DNA from 3 places in the Streptomyces sp. NBC_01283 genome. Region 1 is predicted to be linked to each of the others. Evidence: riboswitches for the same ligand, from Rfam matches in the RefSeq annotation. Region 1 holds a riboswitch; each other region holds the start of a gene.
The links. A riboswitch is a leader RNA that binds a small molecule or an ion and turns the genes downstream of it on or off. The one in region 1 is predicted to bind thiamine pyrophosphate.
Positions count from the first base shown of each region.

Region 2: linked by a shared signal. The riboswitch ahead of thiO (glycine oxidase ThiO) and the one ahead of thiC (phosphomethylpyrimidine synthase ThiC) in region 1 are both predicted to bind thiamine pyrophosphate.
Region 3: linked by a shared signal. The riboswitch ahead of OG302_RS12825 (thiamine ABC transporter substrate binding subunit) and the one ahead of thiC (phosphomethylpyrimidine synthase ThiC) in region 1 are both predicted to bind thiamine pyrophosphate.

Region 1 covers NZ_CP108430.1:4,699,355-4,706,810, forward strand. The annotation lists gene OG302_RS21410 (IclR family transcriptional regulator) at 279-992, shown strand; gene OG302_RS21415 (SsgA family sporulation/cell division regulator) at 1,096-1,533, shown strand; gene OG302_RS21420 (YibE/F family protein) at 1,625-3,067, opposite strand; TPP riboswitch at 3,139-3,283, shown strand; gene thiC (phosphomethylpyrimidine synthase ThiC) at 3,276-5,120, shown strand; gene OG302_RS21430 (DUF4234 domain-containing protein) at 5,198-5,884, opposite strand; gene OG302_RS21435 (hypothetical protein) at 6,247-6,570, shown strand; gene OG302_RS21440 (hypothetical protein) at 6,667-6,795, shown strand; gene OG302_RS21445 (hypothetical protein) at 6,929-7,456, opposite strand, start outside.
Region 2 covers NZ_CP108430.1:6,667,791-6,675,246, forward strand. The annotation lists gene pknB (Stk1 family PASTA domain-containing Ser/Thr kinase) at 1-103, opposite strand, end outside; gene OG302_RS30180 (thiazole synthase) at 195-989, opposite strand; gene thiS (sulfur carrier protein ThiS) at 996-1,214, opposite strand; gene thiO (glycine oxidase ThiO) at 1,211-2,401, opposite strand; TPP riboswitch at 2,399-2,511, opposite strand; gene OG302_RS30195 (NAD(P)/FAD-dependent oxidoreductase) at 2,696-3,862, shown strand; gene OG302_RS30200 (Rv2175c family DNA-binding protein) at 3,942-4,307, shown strand; gene thiE (thiamine phosphate synthase) at 4,425-5,075, shown strand; gene metF (methylenetetrahydrofolate reductase [NAD(P)H]) at 5,165-6,085, shown strand; gene OG302_RS30215 (hypothetical protein) at 6,131-7,006, shown strand; gene OG302_RS30220 (phytoene desaturase family protein) at 7,047-7,456, opposite strand, start outside.
Region 3 covers NZ_CP108430.1:2,864,577-2,872,032, reverse strand. The annotation lists gene OG302_RS12840 (phosphatidate cytidylyltransferase) at 1-956, shown strand, start outside; gene OG302_RS12835 (hypothetical protein) at 1,043-1,501, opposite strand; gene rlmN (23S rRNA (adenine(2503)-C(2))-methyltransferase RlmN) at 1,651-2,757, shown strand; TPP riboswitch at 2,812-2,929, shown strand; gene OG302_RS12825 (thiamine ABC transporter substrate binding subunit) at 3,013-4,107, shown strand; gene OG302_RS12820 (ABC transporter permease) at 4,083-5,822, shown strand; gene OG302_RS12815 (ABC transporter ATP-binding protein) at 5,822-6,913, shown strand; gene OG302_RS12810 (maleylpyruvate isomerase family mycothiol-dependent enzyme) at 6,993-7,456, shown strand, end outside.

The DNA.
Region 1 (7,456 bases):
GTGGGGGAAGTTTCCTGGTGCGGCGCCTTAGGCCGGCGGCCAACGGTTAGAGTCCGAAAACCGACGCGGGGTGAGCCCCGCGCGCGGGCGCACTGCGCTCCCACCCGTGTATCCCCGGGCACGGGCGGAACCCCCACGCGTTTCGGGAGTGAACCTTGGCCACGGTTGACGCCACACCCGCCGACATCTCCTCCAACGACCCCCCGTTCGAGGCATCGCCGACCGTCACGGCCTCAACCGCAGCCGCGCCGACTCTCATTGGTTCGGTGCAGCGGGCGATGCACCTGCTGGAGGCCGCCTCCGCGCATCAGGAGGGGGCGCCCGCCAAACAGCTGGCCCGGGAGGCCGGGCTCGCACTCCCCACGGCGTATCACCTGCTGCGCACGTTGACGCACGAGGGCTACCTGCGCCGCGAGAAGGGTGTGTTCGTGCTCGGGGAGGCGGCCGAGAGGCTGAGTACGAGCGGGGCGCAGCAGAATCGTCGCGGCATGATCGGGGAGGCCCTGGAGCACTGGCGGGACGCCATCGGCGTACCGGTGTACTTCGCCGTCTACCGCGAGGGCGAGATCGAGGTCGTGGCCGTCGCGGACACACCCGGGAATCCGGCGGTGGAGGAGTGGGCCGACTTCCGCGAGACCGGACACGCCCATGCGATCGGGCAATGTCTGCTCGCTCAACTCGACGACGAACAGCGGCAGGACCACCTCTCCCGCTATCCGGTGCAGTCGACCACCCGGTACTCGGTCCGTGACAACCGGAGTTTCATCCGACGCCTGGACGGGATGGGCCGGATGAAGCCCGTGGTGGAGCGGCAGGAGTACGCGTTGGGGACGGTCTGCGCCGCGATTCCGATCACTGCGGGTAACACTGCGGCGACCATGGCAATTTCCGTTCCGGCCTATCAGGCGGACCGGCTACTCCCTGCGGCTGAGCGCTTGCAGAATGAGATCGGAAGGCTACTAGGGACACTTGCCTTCTCTATCAGCATCTGAAAACTCACTCCTTGTGATCTGATGTGTACGTTAAGCAAGATGCCATGAGTGTCAGGGAGTTGGTTCCTGGCCAGTCGAGCTTTAGCGACGGGGTAGGCGGACGATGCGCGAGTCGGTCCAGGCAGAGGTCATGATGAGCTTCCTCGTTTCCGAGGAGCTGTCGTTTCGCATCCCGGTGGAGCTGCGTTATGAGACCGGCGATCCCTACGCCGTCCGGCTGACCTTCCATCTCCCCGGAGACGCACCCGTGACCTGGGCCTTCGGGCGGGAGCTGCTGGTCGACGGGGTGGGCGGGGCCTGCGGTGACGGGGACGTGCACATCGCCCCCACCGATCCCGAGCTGCTCGACGAGGTGCTGATCCGGCTTCAGGTCGGTGCGGACCAGGCGCTGTTCAGGGTGGGGATCCCACCGCTCCTCGCCTTCCTGGACCGTACGGACAAGCTGGTTCCGCTGGGGCAGGAGCGGGCGCTCGCCGACTTCGAGACCCACCTGGACGAAGCGCTGGACCGGATCCTCGCCGAGGAGCAGAGCGCCGGCTGACTCCGCGAGCCAAGGGGCGCAGCCGTACGGCAGATTGGTGCATTTCGTGGCATCGGCCGCGTGAGCCTTGCGGTGCCGGGACGCGTGAGCCTCAGGCCTTGCGGCGCCGGCCCTTTCCGCCGCGGCTCTGCTTGGGTGCGGGGTGGACAGGGGGCGCGGGAGCGGCGGGAGTGGCACCGCCTCCAGGGTGGGCCGCGCCTCCCGCGTGGGCTGTGCCTCCCGTGTGGCCCGTGTGGCCCGTGTGGCCCGTGGGAGTCGAGCGGTCGGCCGAGACCACCAGGGCCGCGAGCGCGGTCGTCACCGGTACGGAGGCGACCAGGCCGATCGAGCCGACCAGGGTGCGCACGATCTCCTCGGCCACCAGCTCGCTGTTGGCCACCGTGCCCACGCTGCTCTGGGCGATCGAGAAGAGCAGCAGCAGGGGCAGCGCGGCACCCGCGTAGGCCAGGACCAGGGTGTTGACGACCGAGGCGATGTGGTCGCGGCCGATGCGGATGGCGGCGCCGTACAGACCGCGCCAGCCCATCGTGGGGTTGGCCTGGTGCAGTTCCCAGACGGCGGACGTCTGCGTCACCGTCACGTCGTCGAGCACGCCGAGCGAGCCGATGATGACGCCGGCGAGCAGCAGGCCGCTCATGTCGATGGACGGATACAGGCCGTGGATCAGGCCGGTGTTGTCGTCCGTGTTGCCGGTCAGTGAGGCCCAGCCGATGAAGAGCGAGCCGAGGAGGCCGATGAGGAGCAGGGAGATCAGCGTGCCGAGGACCGCGACCGAGGTACGCGCCGTGAGGCCGTGGCACAGATAGAGCGCGATCAGCATGATGGCGCTGGCCCCGATCACCGCCACGACCAGCGGGTTCGAGCCCTGCAGGATCGCGGGCAGGATGAAGAACGTCAGGACCAGGAAGCTCAACGCCAGCGCCACCAGGGCCATGACGCCGCGCATCCGTCCCACCACGACCACGGCGAGGGCGAAGATCCCGGCGAGCAGCGCCATGGGGAACTTCCGGTTCACGTCGGTGACCGAGTACTGCAACGCCTCGGGGGCCGTGGGCTCGTAGGCGACCACCACCTCCTGGCCCTGGCGCAACTGCCGCGGTGAGTCCGGCTGGACGATCTCGGTGAAGGTGCGGCCCTTGTCCTTTCCGCTGGTCACCTCGATCGTCGCCTTCTTGCAGACGCCCTTCGCACGGGACTGCGCCGACTGCCCCTCGGCGGTGGAGGTGTCGCCGTTGGGCGGGGTCTGGGAGGCGTTCACGTCCTTGCAGGGGAGCTCCTGCAGCTTCGTCACCGTGGCCGACTGGGTCTGCCGGTCGAAGCCGACTCCGGTGCGTTCGTGGGACGGTGCGCCCCCTGGCCAGAACACCGCGAGCCCCACGACCACCGCCGCGGCGAAAGGAATCAGCACGGCGGCGATGACCTTGCGCAGATGCTTGGAGACGGGGGCGGCCGGGCCATGGCTGTGGGAGTGCCCGTGCGGATCCTGCGGCACGTTCTGGGCGGGCGGCTGGGACGGCGGCTGTGTGGTGGTCACTGCCCGATCATCGCAAGAACGGAGGGGGCCCTCTGTTCAGCGCGCCCGACGTGACGCTAGCGTGGAGGCACCTTTGCAATCGCGGGAGCTCGGAGCACCGGGCTGAGAGGGCGCTGACCTCCGTACGAAACGGTATGAACCGTACGGAATCCGCTGCGTCGACCGCCGAACCTGTTACCGGGTAATGCCGGCGTAGGGAGTAGGTCTCATGACCACATCGGACACACGCACGCCTGCCTCCAGCAGCGACGAGAACAACAAGAACGGCGAGAACGCCGGAAACGGCGAGAACACGGTCGCCGCGGAGGCCGGGAAGTCCATCGGCTGGCACAAGGCGTACGTCGAGGGTTCACGCCCCGACCTGCGGGTGCCGGTCCGACAGGTGCACCTCACCAACGGCAAGGCCGTGACCCTGTACGACACTTCGGGGCCGTACACCGACGAGTCCATCGACACCGACGTCCGCAGGGGCCTCGCGCCCCTCCGCGAGAACTGGATCATCGCCCGCGGCGACACCGAGGAGTACGTGGGCCGCCCGCCCCGTCCCGAGGACGACGGCATCAAGCACACCTCGCCGCGCGGCGGCCTGAAGAACCTCGACGCGGTCTTCCCCGGCCGCCCGCGCCAGCCCCGCCGGGGCCGTGGCGGCCAGGCGGTGACGCAGCTCGCGTACGCCCGCCGTGGCGAGATCACGCCCGAGATGGAGTTCATCGGGATCCGCGAGAACCTCGACCCCGAGGTCGTGCGCGCGGAGGTCGCCGAGGGCCGCGCGGTGATCCCCGCCAACGTCAATCACCCGGAGATCGAGCCGATGATCATCGGCAAGAAGTTCCTGGTGAAGGTCAACGCCAACATCGGCAACTCCGCGGTGACCTCCTCCATCGAGGAGGAGGTGGACAAGATGACCTGGGCGACCAAGTGGGGCGCCGACACGGTCATGGACCTGTCCACCGGGCGCAACATCCACACCACCCGCGAGTGGGTCCTGCGCAACTCCCCCGTGCCCATCGGCACCGTGCCGCTCTACCAGGCCCTGGAGAAGGTCGACGGCCAGGCCGAGGCGCTGACCTGGGAGATCTACAAGGACACGGTCATCGAGCAGGCCGAACAGGGCGTGGACTACATGACGGTGCACGCGGGCGTGCGCCTTCCGTACGTCCCGCTGACCGCCAACCGCAAGACCGGCATCGTCTCGCGCGGTGGCTCGATCATGGCGGCCTGGTGTCTCGCGCACCACAAGGAGAGCTTCCTCTACGAGAACTTCGAGGAGCTGTGCGAGATCCTCGCGGCGTACGACGTGACGTACTCGCTCGGTGACGGTCTGCGTCCCGGTTCGATCGCGGATGCCAACGACGAGGCGCAGTTCGCCGAGCTGCGCACGCTCGGGGAACTCAACACGATCGCCAAGCGTCATAACGTACAGACCATGATCGAGGGCCCGGGACATGTCCCGATGCACAAGATCAAGGAGAACATCGACCTTCAGCAGGAGATCTGCGAGGAGGCGCCGTTCTACACGCTCGGCCCGCTGACCACGGACATCGCGCCCGCGTACGACCACATCACGTCCGGCATCGGCGCCGCGATGATCGGCTGGTGGGGCACGGCGATGCTCTGCTACGTCACGCCCAAGGAGCACCTGGGCCTGCCCAACCGCGACGACGTGAAGACCGGCGTCATCACGTACAAGATCGCGGCCCACGCGGCGGACCTCGCCAAGGGGCACCCGGGCGCGCAGGACTGGGACGACGCGCTCTCGGACGCACGCTTCGAGTTCCGCTGGGAGGACCAGTTCAACCTGGCTCTCGACCCGGTCACGGCGCGGGAGTTCCACGACGAGACGCTCCCCGCGGAGCCCGCGAAGACGGCGCATTTCTGCTCGATGTGCGGTCCGAAGTTCTGCAGCATGAAGATTAGCCACAGCATCACGGAGCAGTTCGGCGGTACTGCGGCTGCGGACGCGACGGCTGAGGAGGTCGCGGCGGGGATGCTCCAGAAGTCGAAGGAGTTCGCCGCGAGCGGGAATCGGGTGTACCTGCCGCTGGCGGACTGACGCGCAGTTAAACGCCGCTCCAGGAGACTTCGGCTTCTGGAGCGGCGCTTCCCCGTACGGCGAACCACAGCGGATGGCTAGTGAGGGAGGACCGGATCGGCGACCCGCAGAGCGTTGAGGACCGCGTCCTCGGTGGAGTGCACCTCGGGGTAGAGCTTCTCCGGGTCGGTGTGAAGTCGGTAGTCCCACACGATGCCGTAGATCCCGAGCGTGACGAACGAGAGAAGGAAGTGCATCCCGAAGCTGCGGTTCAGCGCTTGGACGGGCTCGAAGGTCAGCGGATACCGGACAATCCCGAGTTTGGTCCAGGCGACACTGAGTTTGTCGTCGAAGTCCTGTTCAGTGAGCTGGATCTGCCACCAGAAGCGCATCAACCGATAGATCGCGATGCATCCGTAGACCCCTAGCGTGATGAAGGACAGGAAGACCGACAGTCCAGCTTTGATTGGTTTGTGCTCATCCTCGAAACGGCCTTTCACAAAGCGCTGCAGGTCGTCCAGCTCATCGTGACTGGCCTCGTACTGGCCATGCTCCTCGGCGTACTGCTTTGAGGCCTCGATGACCGCGTTGTAGTAGTGCACACGGCGACCTCTGAAGAGGTCAGCACGGTTGAGTCGGCGATAGAACAGCACGACTCCGTAGATGCCTAGCGTCACCCATGACAGGAGAAAGAAGTAGATGCCCCAACCGACGAATCTCTGGTCCGTCGAGCGCCTCTCGTGCACGTAGCGGTCTACTTGCTGCACTGCTTGGAGCTGTTCCATGTGGGCCCCCAGTTGATCAGCCCTCGTCGGTGCCGGGTGTGATCTTCTTCTGGGGAGACATCAGCGGCTCAATCCCACGGAGACGGGTTGCCCGTCCTCAGTACGTCTAGCGATCGCACTCTCTTTGCCCAGCGTATGCCTGGCTCAGTGCAAAAGCCCCTGCTCTGCAGCCTTTCCTTCAGGGACCTGCCCAAAGTGCTGAGCAATCCTGCTTGGCCGGCCCCGGACGAGCCGAGGGGTGTGGTGCCTCTGGCGCCTGCCAAGGCTGGACTGGGCAGAGCATCACCGGACGGACTTTGCGGCAGATGGGAGTGCCAGTCCGGCGTGCGGATTGACACTCCTCGGGGTGATGCTGGTCGCCTTTGGCACTGGCCAAGGACCCTGACGCGCACACCGGCGAGTGCTACGTCGTATACGGAGTGGTCACACGGTCCGACGCAGCAACTGGTGCCGAGGCTCTTCGCGCGGACGTCGACGGAGTTCGGCACACCGACGCTTACGAGTGCCCGACCAACACCGTTCTGACCGGGGACGTAAAAGCGTTCGCGAAGATCGTGACGGATGACAGCTTCACGGCGAAGGTCGAAGTGAGCGGATCCATCGAGTACGAGAATCAGATCGGCGGCGAGAGGACCGCTCCGGAGCTGCAGGTGGATTCCATCAAGGTGACAACCCCTGCGCCGTAGGCGACTCTGCGTGGCCCAATTCTCTGAGACGGCCCGAAGCTGCTCAGGGTTGGCGCCCATCGAGAATGTGCCGGTTCCAGGCTGAAGTTGCCCAGCATGAAGATCTCGCACGACATCCGGCGTGAGCACGGTGGCCCGAAGGCCGAGATCGAGGCGGGCATGGAGCAGAAGTCCAAGGAGTTCGCGGCAGCAGGAAACCGCGTGTACCTCCCCATCGCCGACTGAGCCGACTGAGCCGACCGAATCGGCTGAGCTGACCGAGCCGACCAAATCGGCTCAGCGATGGTCCGCGCCGTGCTTCGGGCGGGTGTCATGCCCGCCCGAAGCAGCGTCGCGTACTACCCCGGCGTGCCGCGTGCTACTCCGGCTTGTGGTCGGGCCCGCCGAAGTCCGGGCTGCTGAAGTCCGGGCTGGAAAAGCTCGGACGCGGTCCCGCCGCCGGGCCGCCGTCCGGGCTGCTGAACCCGGGCCTGTTGTAGCCGAGTTGGGGCATGCGGCTGCCCGGGTCCGTCGACGGTGTGCGCGCCGCGTGCGCCGCCCCGGGATCCGCGAGCGCATCCCGCAGGAACGGCAGGACGCCGCGCTCCATGAGTGCCTCGCCCCAGGCTTCCCTGGCGCGAACCACCTCCTCGTTCCGTTCTCCGTACGAACCGGCCTGGAGCGACGTGGCGCCGTTGCGCAGGGCGGTCAGGAGCAGGCCGATCGCGGCGATCAGGATGCCCCCTGCGGTGAGCGCGCCGAACAGCCACCCCGCGGTGAGCAGGGTTTCCGCGAAGGCGGGCTCGGGGTTGAGCATCTTCAGGATGTAGCCGACGAGCAGAAAGATCGCGGCGGCCGCCCCGGCGAGTACCGGTGCGAGCACCGCGACGACGGCGACGGCTCCCGC
Region 2 (7,456 bases), 2.0 Mb from region 1:
CCCGGTAGACCGTGGCCATCCCGCCGACCGCGATCCGCCCGTCCACGCGGTAGCGGCCGTCGAGCACCTGCCCGACGAGCGGGTCCTGAAGGGTCGTGTCCACGCAGGGAGTCTACGAGCCACCGCTGACACGGTTGCCCGCCCGGTCGGACTCGGGCCCCGACTGCAGCCGAGCTGTAACAGGCGCGGGACGCTCAGAACGCGGGCCGCTCCGGGTCGAGCCGGGCCATTCCCTCCACGGGCGAGGACGCCTCGGCGAAGTGGCGCCGGGGAATGCGCCCCGCACGGTACGCGAGCCGTCCCGCCTCGACGCCGTGCCGCATGCCCTCGGCCATCAGAACCGGTTCCTGCGCCCGTGTAACAGCGGAGGCGAGCATCACACCCGCACACCCCAGTTCCATCGCGAGCGCCGCGTCGGACGCCGTGCCCGCCCCCGCGTCGAGGATCACCGGCACGCCCGCGCGTTCGACGATCAGCTGGAAGTTGTGCGGGTTGCGGATGCCGAGCCCGGAGCCGATGGGGGAGCCGAGCGGCATGATCGCCGCGCAGCCCACGTCCTCCAGCTTCCGGGCCAGGACCGGGTCGTCGTTCGTGTACGGGAGGACCGTGAAGCCGTCGTCGACGAGGATCTCGGCGGCGTCGATGAGCTCGATCGGGTCGGGCAGCAGCGTGCGCTCGTCCGCGATGACCTCCAGCTTGACCAGGTCGGTGCCGAGCGCCTCCCGCGCGAGCCGGGCGGTCAGGACGGCCTCGCCCGCGGTGAAGCAGCCCGCCGTGTTCGGCAGCACACGGATGCCGAGCCGGTCCAGGACGGAGAGCACGGAGCCCTGCACACCGGGATCGAGGCGGCGCATCGCGACCGTCGTCAGCTCCGTCCCGGAGGCGACGAGGGAGCGTTCGAGGACGTCCAGGCTCGGCGCACCGCCCGTACCCATGATCAGGCGGGAGGAAAGGGTGAGCCCGCCGATGACGAAGGCGTCGTCTGCCATGTCGGTTCAGCCTCCTTGTACGGCGGTGAGGATCTCGACGCGGTCGCCGTCGCTGAGCGGGGTGGCCGACCAGCGCGTGCGCGGGACGACGGTTTCGTTGAGGGCGGCGGCGACGCCGGACGGGGCCGCGGTCAGGGTGGCGACGAGATCTTCGAGCGTGGTGCCCGCGGCCACGTCGCGTGCTTCTCCGTTGACGGAGACGGCTGTCACTGCTGGGAGGGTCATGCGGGCTGCTCCATGAAGCGCTGCGTGCGGGGGGTGCCGGCGAAGCGCAGAGGGGTGAACCCCCGTGCCTCGTCGGGCAGTTCACCGGTGGTCAGGGCGTGCGCCAGCACGTCACCGGTGACGGGCGTCAGAAGTACGCCGTTGCGGTAGTGCCCGGTGGCCAGCTGGAGGCCGGGGAGCGCGGTCGGACCGAGCAGCGGCGCGTTGTCGGGGGAGCCGGGGCGCAGGCCCGCGCGGGTCTCCGTCAGCGGCAGTTCCGTGATGCCGGGTACGAGCTCGTGGGAGTCCCGCAGCAGCTCGTACACGCCGCCCGCGGTGACCGTCGTGTCCCAGCCGAGCTCCTCGCTCGTCGCGCCGACGACGAGCTCGCCGTTCTCGCGCGGCACCAGGTAGACGTGGCTGCCGCGCACGACGGCGCGCACGGTGCGGCTCAGGAACGGCGCGTACCGCTGCGGCACCGTGAGCCGCAGCACCTGCCCCTTCACGGGGCGTACGGGCGGCAGGACACCCTCCGGGACGCCGGAGAGGCGTCCGCTGAGGCTGCCCGCGGCGAGCACGGTCTGACCGGCCTCCAGGGCGGTGCCGTCGGCGAGGACGACACCGGTGGCCCGGTCCCGTACGACCGACAGGCGGTCCGCCCACGCGTGGTGGAAGACCACGCCCGCCCGCTCGCAGGCCACCAGGAGCGCCGCGGCGAGCCTGCGCGGGTCGATCTGGTGGTCGCCGTCGACACGCAGTCCGCCCCGGACGCCCGGTGCGAGCATCGGTTCGAGGCGGCGGCACTCGCGCCCGCTCAGCCACTCCGATGCGAGCCCCGACTGCTGCTGAAGGGCGTGCAGCTCCCGCAGATGGGCACGGTCGTCGGAGTCGAGCGCCACGGCGAGCGTGCCGCACGCGCGGTAGCCGAGATCGCGGCCGCTCGCCTCGGTCAGCTCCGCCGCGAAGTCGGGATAGCGCCGCGCGGAGGCCAGATTCAGGCCGAGCAGCGCCTGCTCCCCGTAGTGCAGCTCGGTGACGGCGGCCAGCATGCCCGCTGCGACCTGCGCCGCGCCGCCGCCGGGCTCGGGGTCCACGACCGCGGCGGACAGGCCGCGCTGGGCCGCCCGCCAGGCCGTGACCAGGCCGATGATGCCGCCCCCGACGACAAGGACGTCGGTCGTCTCCCGGGGTGGTGTACGTGGATGCATGGGTGTCCAGCCCCTCCCTTCGCCGGCATGACCCGGATCAGGTTCGTACGGTCGGAGGCCGTCCAGCCTCCCTCTCAGCCCGGTGCGTCCGGGCTCCCGCGAGTGCTCTGCACGGCAACCTTAGCCCTTGGTGTCCCGGGGTAGGTAGGGCAGCTGGGCGGTCAGGAGCAGTGACGGTGTGTCAGAGATCTCCTCGCGGGTCCCTGAGGCGCGCGTCGCCCGCCGCCCTAGAGTGATCGGGTGAGTGAGCAGCGGAGGCAGGAAGAGCGCCGGGTCGTCATCGTCGGTGCGGGGATGGCAGGGGTGCAGACCGCCGTGGCCCTGCGCGAGCAGGGGTTCGCCGGTGCGGTCACCCTGATCGGCGCGGAGCCCCATCAGCCGTACGACAGGCCGCCGTTGTCCAAGGCCGTGCTGCTCGGCAAGGCGGAGGGCTCCGCCTTCGACATCGACTTCGAGGCACTCGGCATCGAGCTGAGCCTGGGCCACGAGGTCACGGGCGTCCGCCCCGCGGACCACGAACTGGACACCGCGTCCGGCCCGGTGCCCTACGACGCCCTCGTCATCGCCACCGGCGCCCGCCCGATCCTGCTCCCCGGTGTCTCCGGGGTCCCCGGCGTCCATCTGCTGCGCACCCTCGACGACGCCGAGCGGCTGCGGCCCGTGCTCGCCGAACAGCACCGCATCGTGGTCGTCGGTGCCGGCTGGATCGGCGCCGAGTTCGCGACCGCCGCACGCGAGGCGGGCTGCTCGGTCACCGTCGTCGAGGCCGCCGCGCGTCCGCTCGCCGGGGCGCTGCCCGCGGAGGTCGCGGCGCCGATGACGTCCTGGTACGCCGACTCCGGAGCCGAACTGCGCACCCACGCGCGCGTGGACCGCGTCGAGCCCGGCAGCGTCCTCCTGGACGACGGCACCCGGCTGCCCGCGGACGCGGTCGTCGTCGGCATCGGCGCACGCCCCGCCACGGACTGGCTCGCGGACTCCGGCATCACCCTGGGCGCCCACCGTGAGGTCCTCGCCGACGACCACCTGCGGACGTCGGAACCCGACGTGTACGCGGTCGGCGACTGCTCATCCTTCCCTTCGGGACGGTACGGCGAGCGCCTGCTCGTCCACCACTGGGACAACGCCCTCCAGGGCCCGCGCACGGTCGCGGCGAACATCATCGGCGAGACCCCTTCGGCGTACGACCCGGTCCCGTACTTCTGGTCCGAGCAGTTCGGCCGCTTCGTCCAGTACGCGGGCCATCACGCGTCCGCCGACGAGCTGGTGTGGCGCGGCGACCCCTCGGGGGCGGCCTGGAGCGTGTGCTGGCTCCGGCGGGGCGCCCTGGTGGCCCTCCTCGCGGTGGGCCGTCCCAGGGACCTGGCGCAGGGCCGCAAGCTGATCGAGGCGGGCGCCCGCCTGTCCGCCGAGCTGGCGGCGGACCCCGCCGTACCGCTCAAGAAGGCAGTGCTGCCCTAAGCGCTGCCGTCACCGACGCCGGGACCGCGGGGGACCCGCTGCCCGGCCGCTGTCGGTGCCCGGAGCTACGCTTGTCCCCGTGACCGAGATTGACGCAAAGACTGATGCTCTCGTCCCCGAGTGGCTCCACCTCCCCGACATCGCAGAAATGCTCGACGTCGAGGTGACGCGTGTGCGCCAGCTGGTCAAGGAGGGCCAGCTGATCGCCGTGCGCCGTGGTGAGAACCGCGCGCTCGCCGTGCCGGCGGCCTTCATCGACGGCGACAAGATCGTCAAGGGCCTCACCGGCACCCTGACGCTCCTGCGGGACGACGGCTTCTCCGACGAAGAGATGCTGGAGTGGCTCTTCACTCCGGACCCGACCCTGCCCGGCACCCCCGCGCAGGCACTCAGTGAGAATCGCGGCACGGAGGTGAAGCGCCGCGCCCAGGCGCTCGCCGTCTGACCGGGACGCGTCCGACCGAGGCGCGTCCGACCGAAACGGAAAACCGTTGCGTACGGGCCGTGGGTCCCCCGGGGACCCACGGCGCGTAGGCCACCGACGACCCGGGGGGACCTCTTCATGGCCACCAAGCCTGCCCGCGAGCAGCTCGCCGACGCCCGCCTCTACCTGTGTGTGGACGCCCGCAAGCGCCAGGGAGACCTCCCCGAGTTCCTCGACGCCGTCCTCGGCGGCGGCGTCGACATCGTGCAGCTGCGGGACAAGGGCATGGAGGCGGCCGAGGAGCTCGACCACCTGCGGGTCTTCGCCGACGCCGCCCGCCGGCACGGCAAGCTCCTCGCCGTGAACGACCGCGCGGACGTCGCGCACGCCATCGGCGCCGACGTGCTGCACCTGGGCCAGGGCGACCTGCCCGTCCCCGCGGCTCGCGCGGTCCTCGGCCAGGACGTGCTCGTGGGCCGCTCCACGCACGCCGACACCGAGGCCGCCGCCGCGGCCACGCAGGACGGCGTGGACTACTTCTGCACCGGCCCCTGCTGGCCCACCCCCACCAAGCCCGGTCGGTACGCCCCCGGGCTCGACCTCGTCCGGTACACGGCCTCGCTCGGCACGGACCGCCCGTGGTTCGCCATCGGCGGCATCGACGCGGGCAACCTCGACGAGGTGCTCGAAGCGGGCGCCCGCCGCGTCGTCGTCGTACGGGCGATCACGGAGGCGGACGACCCGGCCGCCGCCGCGGCCGACTTCGCGAAGCGGCTGCGTACGGCCTGATCGGCGATCTTCGGCCATCATTCCGGTCGGTTGTCCGCAGGTTGGACGGGAATTGGCCGGTAGCGGTACCCCGTAGCTAACCTGCCCGTATGGCCCTAGGCACTGCTTCCACCAGATCTGATCGCGCACGCACCGTGCGTGACATGCTCGCGACCGGCAAGACGACGTACTCGTTCGAGTTCTCGGCGCCGAAAACCGCCAAGGGCGAGCGGAACCTGTGGAACGCCCTGCGCCGGGTCGAGGCGGTGGCCCCCAGCTTCGTCTCCGTGACGTACGGAGCGGGCGGTTCGACGCGGGCGGGCACGGTCAAGGAGACGCAGCAGATCGTCGCCGACTCGACGCTCACCCCGGTCGCCCACCTCACCGCGGTCGACCACTCCGTGGCCGAGCTGCGCAACATCATCGGGCAGTACGCGGACGCCGGCATCAGGAACATGCTCGCGGTCCGCGGTGACCCGCCCGGTGACCCCCTGGCCGACTGGGTCAAGCACCCCGAGGGCCTCACGTACGCCGCCGAACTGGTCCGGCTCATCAAGGAGTCGGGCGACTTCTGCGTGGGCGTCGCGGCCTTCCCCGCGATGCACCCGCGCTCGGCGGACTGGGACACCGACGTCCGGAACTTCGTCGACAAGTGCCGGGCCGGAGCCGACTACGCGATCACACAGATGTTCTTCTATCCGGAGGAGTATCTGCGTCTTCGCGACCGGGTCGAGGCCGCGGGCTGTTCGACGCCGATCATCCCGGAGATCATGCCGGTGACGAACGTGCGCATGCTGGAGCGGCTGCCCCAGCTCAGCAACGCTTCCTTCCCTCCGGCGCTCAAAGAGCGCATCCTCACAGCCAAAGACGATCCGGCGGCTGTACGCTCCATTGGCATCGAGTTCGCGACGGAGTTCTGCGCGCGGCTCCTGGACGAGGGTGTGCCGGGGCTGCACTTCATCACGCTGAACAACTCCACGGCGACGCTGGAGATCTACGAAAATCTGGGCCTGCATCACCCGCAGGCCTGACCGGCCGTACCCCTGGGGGCGGCGGCCGCGGGGAGAGGGGCGTACATGGGCTGGACGGTCCTCTACATCGCGTTCGGATGCGTCGCGCTGTGGCTGCTCGGCGAGGTGCTGCTGCAGTACAAGGCGCGGCTGCGCTGGCGGCTGCTCGCCTTCGGCGGCTTCCTCGGCGTGGTCATCGGCGTGCTGCTGCCGTCGGTGATCGTCATCGGGGTCGGCGCGATCGCCTTCGCCACGGGCCAGACGTACGTGACGCTGTCCTTCCGCCGCGGCTTCTCGACCGGCTGGGCGCTCGGCGGCCAGCCCGGCCTGAGCAAGCGCCGCAAGACGACGGGGCGGGGTGGCGCGGAAGCCGCCCAGGAGCCGACGCTCCAGGTCTCCGACCTGGAGTACGAGGAGGCGGGCCCGGCAGGACCGCCGCCCGAGGCCGCTCCCGGCACCGGGGTCTACGCGCCGGAGCCGCTGCCCGACGACACCGGGCAGTACGGCGTCTACAGCGACACGGCGTACGCACAGCAGCAGTCGGCTGCCGCGGACAGCGGCTACGGCTACGACACGTATGCCGCCGCGGGCTATGACCCCCAGCAGCCGTACGCGTACGGCGAGACGGGGGAGCAGCAATACGCCGCGTACTCCGACCCGTACATCGGGACGCAGTCGTACGGCGGCCAGCAGAGCTACGACGCGTACGGCGACCAGCAGCAGTACGCGTCCTATCCCGCCGCCGATCCCTACGGCGGCGACGCCGGGACGTACAACGACACGCCGCCCGGCGGGGTCTGGGTGCCCCAGCAGCGCAATGTCGAGGACCCCTACGGCCAGTACGGCGGCGAACTCCCGCCGGAGCAGCCTTACCCCTACCAGGGCGAGCAGCCCCAGGGGAACGGCTACGACGCGGGGTACAACGAGCAGTACCGGTACTGATCCGGAGGCCCGCGGCGATGGCGCCGCGGGCCGCTGTCGCTCACTGCGAGCCCCGGAAGTCCGGTCCCTCCACGATGAGCCCGGCGACCAGCGTGCCGGACATGCCCGCGTGCGGAAGACCGCCGCCGGGGTGGGACCAGCCGCCGACCGCGAAGAGCCCGGGCAGGCGCGTGCTGTTGGCCGGGTGGAGCAGCCGGCCCTCTCCTGCCGCGAGGGACGGGGGCGGGACCGCGCCGCCGTCGGCGCCGGTGGCCTCCGCGACGTCGGCGGGGGTGCGGACCCCGTGCCACAGCAGGCGGCCCCGGAGTCCGGGCAGTACCGCCTCGGCACGGTCCAGGAGCCGCTCCACGTCCGCGTCGGTGATCTCCGTGTGCGCGGGCACCGTGACCGTCAGCGTGACCGCCTCGTGTCCGGCGTCGGGCGTGAGTGCCGGGTCGGCCGGGCGCAGCA
Region 3 (7,456 bases), 1.8 Mb from region 1:
CCATGCCCATCGTGCCTGACATGCCTGAAGTACCCCAGGAGCCCATGCCCAGCGCATCACAGCCCGCCCCTGAGGCGCCGCGCACGCCTCAGGCACCGCAGGTGCCTCAGACGCCTCAAGCGCCTCAAGCGCCGCAGAAGAAGAGCGCGGGCCGTGATCTCGGGGCGGCCATAGGAGTCGGCGTGGGGCTCGGCGCGGTGATCATCGCGTCGCTCTTCATCGTGAAGGCCGTCTTCATCGGCGTCATAGCGGTCGCCGTCGTGGTCGGCCTCTGGGAGCTCACCTCGCGGCTCCAGGAGCGCAAGGAGATCAAGGCGCCGCTGGTCCCGCTGGCGGTGGGCGGCGCCGCGATGGTCGTCGCCGGATACGTCCGCGGGCCCGAGGGCGCCTGGGTCGCCATGGCGCTCACCGCGCTCGCGGTGCTCGTCTGGCGGATGACCGAGCCGCCCGAGGGCTATCTGAAGGACGTCACGGCGGGCGTCTTCGCGGCGTTCTACGTCCCGTTCCTCGCCACGTTCGTGGCGATGATGCTCACCGCGGACGACGGCGCGATGCGGGTGCTCACGTTCCTGCTCCTGACCGTGGTCAGCGACACCGGGGCGTACGCGATCGGCTGGCGCTTCGGCAAGCACAAGCTCGCCCCGCGCATCAGCCCCGGCAAGACCCGCGAGGGCCTGGTCGGAGCGGTGACGTTCGCGATGGCGGGTGGCGCGCTGTGCATGGAGTTCCTGATCGACGGCGGCACGTGGTGGCAGGGGCTGCTCATCGGCCTCGCGGTCGCCGCGAGCGCGACGCTCGGGGACCTGGGCGAGTCGATGATCAAGCGTGACCTCGGCATCAAGGACATGGGCACGCTGCTGCCGGGGCACGGCGGCATCATGGACCGCCTCGACTCGCTGCTGCCGACCGCACCGGTCGTGTGGCTGCTGCTCGTGATCTTCGTAGGGTCCGGCTGACCTGCGCATGCGTACGTGAGGGGCTCGCCGTCCATCTGGACGGCGAGCCCCTTTTCGCATGCCGCGTGCGGTGTGCCGTACGCCGCTTACTTCAGCTTGTGGCACGCCTTCTGCGAGAGGTTCTTCCACTGCACACAGACCAGCGTGCCCTTGCGGAGCCTGGGCCCTGTGGTGGTCCCGACCTTGCCCCACTCGACCTCGGCGGCGTTGCCGTGCGGGATCGAGTGGGCCTTGCGCCAGCTCTTGCCGACGTGGGTCGAGCCGCCCGGCTGCTTGTACAGCCAGCGCGCCTTGCCCGCCTTGTACGGAGACCTGGCCGACTGGACGTAGTTCAGGCCACGCTTGGCGGACCCCTTCTTGTTCCAGTAGAAGAAGGAGACCGAGTACGCGCAGGTCCTGCCGCTCTGCTTCACGCAGCGCACTTCCTGGTGCTTGCTGACCGCCGCGGCCTGGACGCCGGTCCCGGCGTGGGCCGGTGCCGCGGTCGTCACGGCGAGCGCTGCGGTGGCGCCGATCAAGAGCGCCTTCCCCGTTTGATTCAACACGTGCTGATTACCTCCAGCGAAGTTGATGTTGTCGGTGAAGACTCTAGTGATCCATGTCAGGCACATGACAGGCCTTTCGCCGACCGGTTCTCCGTGCCGCCGCGGGTGGACAGGGGAGGGCTCCCATCGTCTGCGACACTGGATGGACCATGCCTGTACCCGGAGAACTCACCTTTGTCGCGCCCCGCGGAGCCAAGAAGCCGCCGCGGCATCTCGCCGACCTCACGCCCGCCGAGCGCAAGGAAGCCGTTGCCGCTGCCGGCGAGAAGCCGTTTCGTGCCAAGCAGCTCTCGCAGCACTACTTCGCGCGGTATGCGCACGACCCGGAGCAGTGGACCGACATTCCCGCCGGTTCACGTCAGAAGCTCCAGGAGGCGCTGCTTCCCGAGCTGATGTCCGTGGTGCGGCACATCAGCTGTGACGACGACACCACGCGCAAGACGCTGTGGCGGCTCTTCGACGGGACGCTCGTCGAGTCCGTGCTCATGCGCTATCCGGACCGCGTGACGATGTGCATCTCGTCGCAGGCCGGGTGCGGGATGAACTGTCCGTTCTGTGCGACGGGGCAGGCCGGGCTCGACCGGAATCTGTCGACCGCCGAGATCGTGCATCAGATCGTTGACGGGATGCGCGCGCTGCGGGACGGGGAGATCCCCGGAGGGCCCGCTCGGCTCTCCAATATCGTGTTCATGGGGATGGGTGAGCCTCTTGCTAACTACAACCGGGTGACCGGGGCGATTCGCAGGCTGACCGATCCCGAGCCGGACGGTGTGGGCCTCTCGCAGCGTGGCATCACCGTGTCGACCGTCGGTCTGGTGCCCGCCATCCACCGCTTCGCCGACGAGGGCTTCAAGTGCCGCCTCGCCATCTCGCTGCACGCGCCCGACGACGAGCTCCGCGACACCCTCGTACCCGTCAACACGCGCTGGAACGTGCGTGAAGTGATGGATGCCGGGTGGGAGTACGCCGCCAAGTCGGGGCGTCGCCTCTCCATCGAGTACGCGCTGATCCGCGACATCAACGACCAGGCCTGGCGCGGTGACCGCCTCGGGCGGCTGCTGAAGAACAAGCCCGTGCACGTGAACCTCATTCCGCTGAACCCGACGCCCGGGTCGAAGTGGACGGCCTCGCGGCCCGAGGACGAGAAGGCCTTCGTGGACGCCATTGCCGCTCATGGGGTGCCCGTCACGGTTCGTGACACCCGGGGCCAGGAGATCGACGGGGCGTGCGGTCAGCTCGCCGCGTCGGAGCGTTAGTCTGCCGGGCGTTAGGCTGGCCGAAACACAACTTCATAGCCGGAACACATCTTCATATTCCGACAGGGGAGCGCCACAGCGCTGAGAGTGCGGCAGCCAAGGACAGGTTGGCCGCAGACCCTCTGAACCTTGCCCGGGTCATTCCGGGTAGGAAGTTCGGACATCACTCAAGCTGTTGCGCCCTGCCCGCGGACCCGTCCGATCCGGTCTGGTCCGCGGGCAGGGCCGCGTCTCTTCCTGGTCACTCCAGGAGGAATGAACTCAGTGAGCACCACCAAGAAGGTCACGGTCACCGCGGTCGCGGTGAGCATCGGGCTCGTCGCGCTCTCCGCGTGCGGCAGCTCGTCGGACAGCGGCGACAAGGCCGACTCCAAGAGCGTCACCCTCGTCAGCCATGACTCCTTCAACGTCTCCAAGGACGTACTGAAGGCGTTCGAGAAGAGCTCCGGCTACAAGGTCAACGTCCTGAAGGACGGCGACGCCGGTGCCGCCGTGAACAAGGCGATCCTCTCGAAGGACAACCCGCAGGGCGATGTCTTCTTCGGCGTCGACAACACCCTGCTCTCGCGTGCGCTCGACAACGGCCTCTTCCAGTCGTACGAGGCCAAGGGCTCGGAGAAGGTCGGGTCGGAGTTCCGGGTCGACGGGGACAAGCACCGGGTGACGCCCGTCGACAGCGGCGACATCTGCGTCAACTACGACAAGAAGTACTTCGCCGACAAGAAGCTGGCGCCGCCGAAGTCCTTCGCGGATCTGACCAAGCCCGCCTACAAGGATCTGCTGGTCACCGAGAACGCCTCGACCTCGTCGCCCGGCCTCGGATTCATGCTCGGCAGCGCCGCGCAGTACGGCGACGACGGCTGGCAGGGCTACTGGAAGAAGCTCAAGGCCAACGGCGTCAAGGTCGTCGACGGCTGGGAGCAGGCCTACAACGAAGAGTTCTCCGGGTCCGCCGGCGGCAAGAAGGCGAAGGGCGACCGGCCGCTCGTCGTCTCGTACGCCTCCTCGCCGCCCGTCGAGGTGCTCTACGCGAAGCCGCAGCCCAAGCAGGCGCCGACCGGCGTCGCGACCGGCACCTGCTTCCGGCAGGTCGAGTACGCGGGTCTGCTCAGCAACGCCAAGAACGAGAAGGGCGGCAAGGCGCTGCTCGACTTCCTGATCGGCGCCGAGTTCCAGAAGGACATGCCGCTGAACATGTTCGTGAACCCGGTGCGGGAGAAGACCGAGCTGCCCGAGCTGTTCGTCAAGCACGGCGTGAAGGTCGACGACCCGGAGACCATGGACCCGAAGAAGATCGCCGACAACCGTGATCAGTGGGTCAAGTCGTGGACCTCGCTCGTACTGAAGTAAGCGGATCCCCTAAGGGGAGCGCCTCTCGCAAGGGGAGCCCTTCACGTAAGGGGAGTGCTTCCCGTAAGGGGCGCTCGCGCGGGAGCGCGGCGCGGCTCGGTCTGATGGCCGTGCCCGTCGCGTTCTTCGCGGTCTTCTTCGCCTATCCGGTCGCCGCGATCGTCGCGCGCGGCCTGAAGGTGGGCGGGGCGTGGCAGTTCGGGCGGATCGCGGAGGTCGTCGGGCAGTCCGACGTCCGGCACGTGCTGTGGTTCACCACCTGGCAGGCGCTCGCGTCGACCGCGCTCACGCTGCTGATCGCGCTGCCCGGCGCGTATGTCTTCGTGCGCTTCGAGTTCAGGGGCAAGCAGGTGCTCCGGGCGGTCGTCACGGTGCCGTTCGTGCTGCCGACGGTCGTCGTCGGGACCGCGTTCCTCGCGCTGCTCGGGCGCGGTGGGCTGCTCGATGAGATGTGGGGTGTGCGGCTCGACACGACCGTGTGGGCGATCCTGCTCGCGCACGTCTTCTTCAACTACGCCGTCGTCGTACGGACCGTCGGCGGGCTCTGGTCGCAGCTCGACCCGCGCCAGGAAGAGGCCGCGCGGATGCTCGGCGCCTCGCGGTGGACCGCTTGGCGCACCGTGACGCTGCCCGCGCTTGGGCCCGCGGTCGCCGCCGCCTCCCTCATGGTCTTTCTGTTCACCTTCACCTCGTTCGGTGTGGTGCAGATCCTCGGCGGGCCCGCGTACTCGACCCTTGAGGTCGAGATCTACCGGCAGACCGCCCAGCTCCTCGACCTGTCCACGGCCGCCGTCCTGACGATCGTGCAGTTCGCGGCGGTCGGCTTGATCCTCGCCGTGCACGCGTGGACGGTGCGCAGGCGGGAGAGTGCCCTGAAGCTCGTCGACGCGTCCGCGGTGGCGCGGCGGCCGCGTGGCGCGGGGCAGTGGGCGCTGCTGGGCGGGGTCATGCTCACCATCGCCGTGCTGATCCTGCTGCCGCTCGGGGTCCTGATCGAGCGCTCGCTGAGCGGCCCCGACGGCTACGGCTTCACCTACTACCGGGAGCTGACATCGGCGGAGGGCGGGGCCTTCCTCGTCCCGCCGATCGAGGCCGTGTGGAATTCGCTCCAGTACGCGCTCGCCGCCACCGCCATCGCCCTGGTGATCGGCGGGCTCGCGGCGGCGGCGCTCACCCGGAGGGCCGGCCGTCTGGTGCGCGGCTTCGACGCGCTGCTGATGCTGCCGCTCGGGGTGTCCGCGGTGACGGTCGGCTTCGGGTTCCTGATCACGCTGGACAAGCCGCCGCTGGACCTTCGGTCCACATGGATCCTGGTGCCGCTCGCGCAGGCGCTGGTGGGCGTGCCCTTCGTCGTACGCACCATGCTTCCCGTCCTGCGCGCGGTGGACGGACGCCTGCGTGAGGCGGCCGCCGTGCTCGGGGCATCGCCGTTGCGGGCGTGGCGTGAGGTCGATCTGCCGATGGTGCGGCGGGCGCTGCTGATCGCCGCGGGGTTCGCCTTCGCCGTTTCCCTGGGGGAGTTCGGCGCGACGGTGTTCATCGCGCGGCCGGACAACCCGACCCTGCCGGTCGCCGTGGCCCGTCTCCTGGGGCGGGCCGGTGAGCTCAACTACGGGCAGGCGATGGCACTTTCGACGATCTTGATGGTGGTGTGCGCGGTGTCGCTGCTGCTGCTCGAACGCCTCCGTACCGACCGCACGACTGGGGAGTTCTGATGGGTGTGGGTGTGGGTGTGGGTGTGGGGTCGGGGCAGGGTGCGGGGCTGCTGACTCTGGCTGATGCGACCGTTCGGTTCGGGGCGCGGGCCGTGCTCGACGGTGTCGGGCTTGAGGTCGAGGAGCACGAGATCGTGTGCGTGCTCGGGCCGAGCGGCAGCGGCAAGTCGACGCTGCTGCGGGCCGTCGCCGGGCTCCAGGAACTCGACGGGGGGCGGGTTCTGCTCGACGGCCGGGACCAGCGGGGGGTGCCCGCGCACAAGCGGGGCGTCGGCCTGATGTTCCAGGACCATCAGCTTTTCCCGCAGCGCGATGTGGCGGGCAATGTTGCCTTCGGGCTGCGGATGCACGGCGTATCGCGGGGTGAACAGGCCGACCGGGTAGCCGAGTTGCTCGAACTCGTGGGGCTGCCGGGTGCGCAGCGGCGGGCTGTCGCCTCGCTCTCGGGCGGGGAGCAGCAGCGGGTCGCTCTCGCGCGTGCGCTCGCGCCCAGGCCGCGCCTGCTGATGCTCGACGAGCCGCTCGGGCAGCTCGACCGTTCGCTGCGGGAGCGCCTTGTCGTCGAACTCCGTGAGCTCTTCGACGAGTTGGGTACGACGGTCCTCGCGGTCACGCACGACCAGGGTGAGGCTTTCGCGCTCGCGGACCGGGTCGTGGTGATGCGGGACGGGCGGATCGCCCAGTCCGGTACGCCCCTTGAGGTCTGGCGGCATCCGGCGGACGAGTTCGTGGCGCGGTTCCTCGGCTTCGACAACGTCGTCGACGCGACGGTGGCGGGGGAGGTGGCGGACACCGTCTGGGGCAAGATTCCGGTACCGGGGAACGGGGGGAATGGGGGGAACGGAGAGGGCGTGAGGGATGGTCGGTGCCGGGTGTTGGTGCGGCCCGCCGGGGTGCGGCTGGTGGCCGCGGACGAGGGGCTGCCGTGCGTGGTGACGGCGCGGACGTTCCGGGGGACCCATGTCGCCGTTCACCTGGAGCCTGCGGAAGGGCCGCGGCTGGAGGCGGCCTGTGCGTTGCGGGATGCGCCTGGGGTGGGGGAGACGGTAGGGGTTGCGTTCGACGCGGGGGATGTCGTGGTTCTGGGCTGAGGCGGGGCGGGGTGCGGGTGCGGGTGGGCGGGCGTTATTGAGGTGTGGGTGTCTGCGGGGTGTGCCTAGGGTTCGGCCCATGAAGACATGGGAGTACGACCGCCAGTGCGCCGAAGTCGCTGTTCAGCTGGGTCTCTTGAGGGACACGCTGGCGGGGGCGGATCTGTCGGCGACCGTGCCGACGTGCCCGGAGTGGACGCTGGGGTACCTCGCCCGGCATGTGGGTGGCGCCGTGCGCTGGGCCGAGCGCCTGGTGGGCACGCGGGCCACGGGGGACATCCCGGAGGAGGACGTCCCGGGGATCCGCGGGCCGGAGGGGGACGATCCCGCGGCCCTCGACGCCTGGCTCGCGGAGACTGCCGAGCTGTTCGTGGGGACGATGGGTGGTGCGCGGGCCGATACGCCGGTGTGGTCCTGGTCCGATCGGCATGATGCGGGGTTCTGGGCGCGGCGCATGATGCATGAGGTGGCTGTGCACCGGGCGGACGCGGCGATTGCCGCCGGGGTGACGTATGAGGTCGCGCCGGATGTTGCCGCCGATGC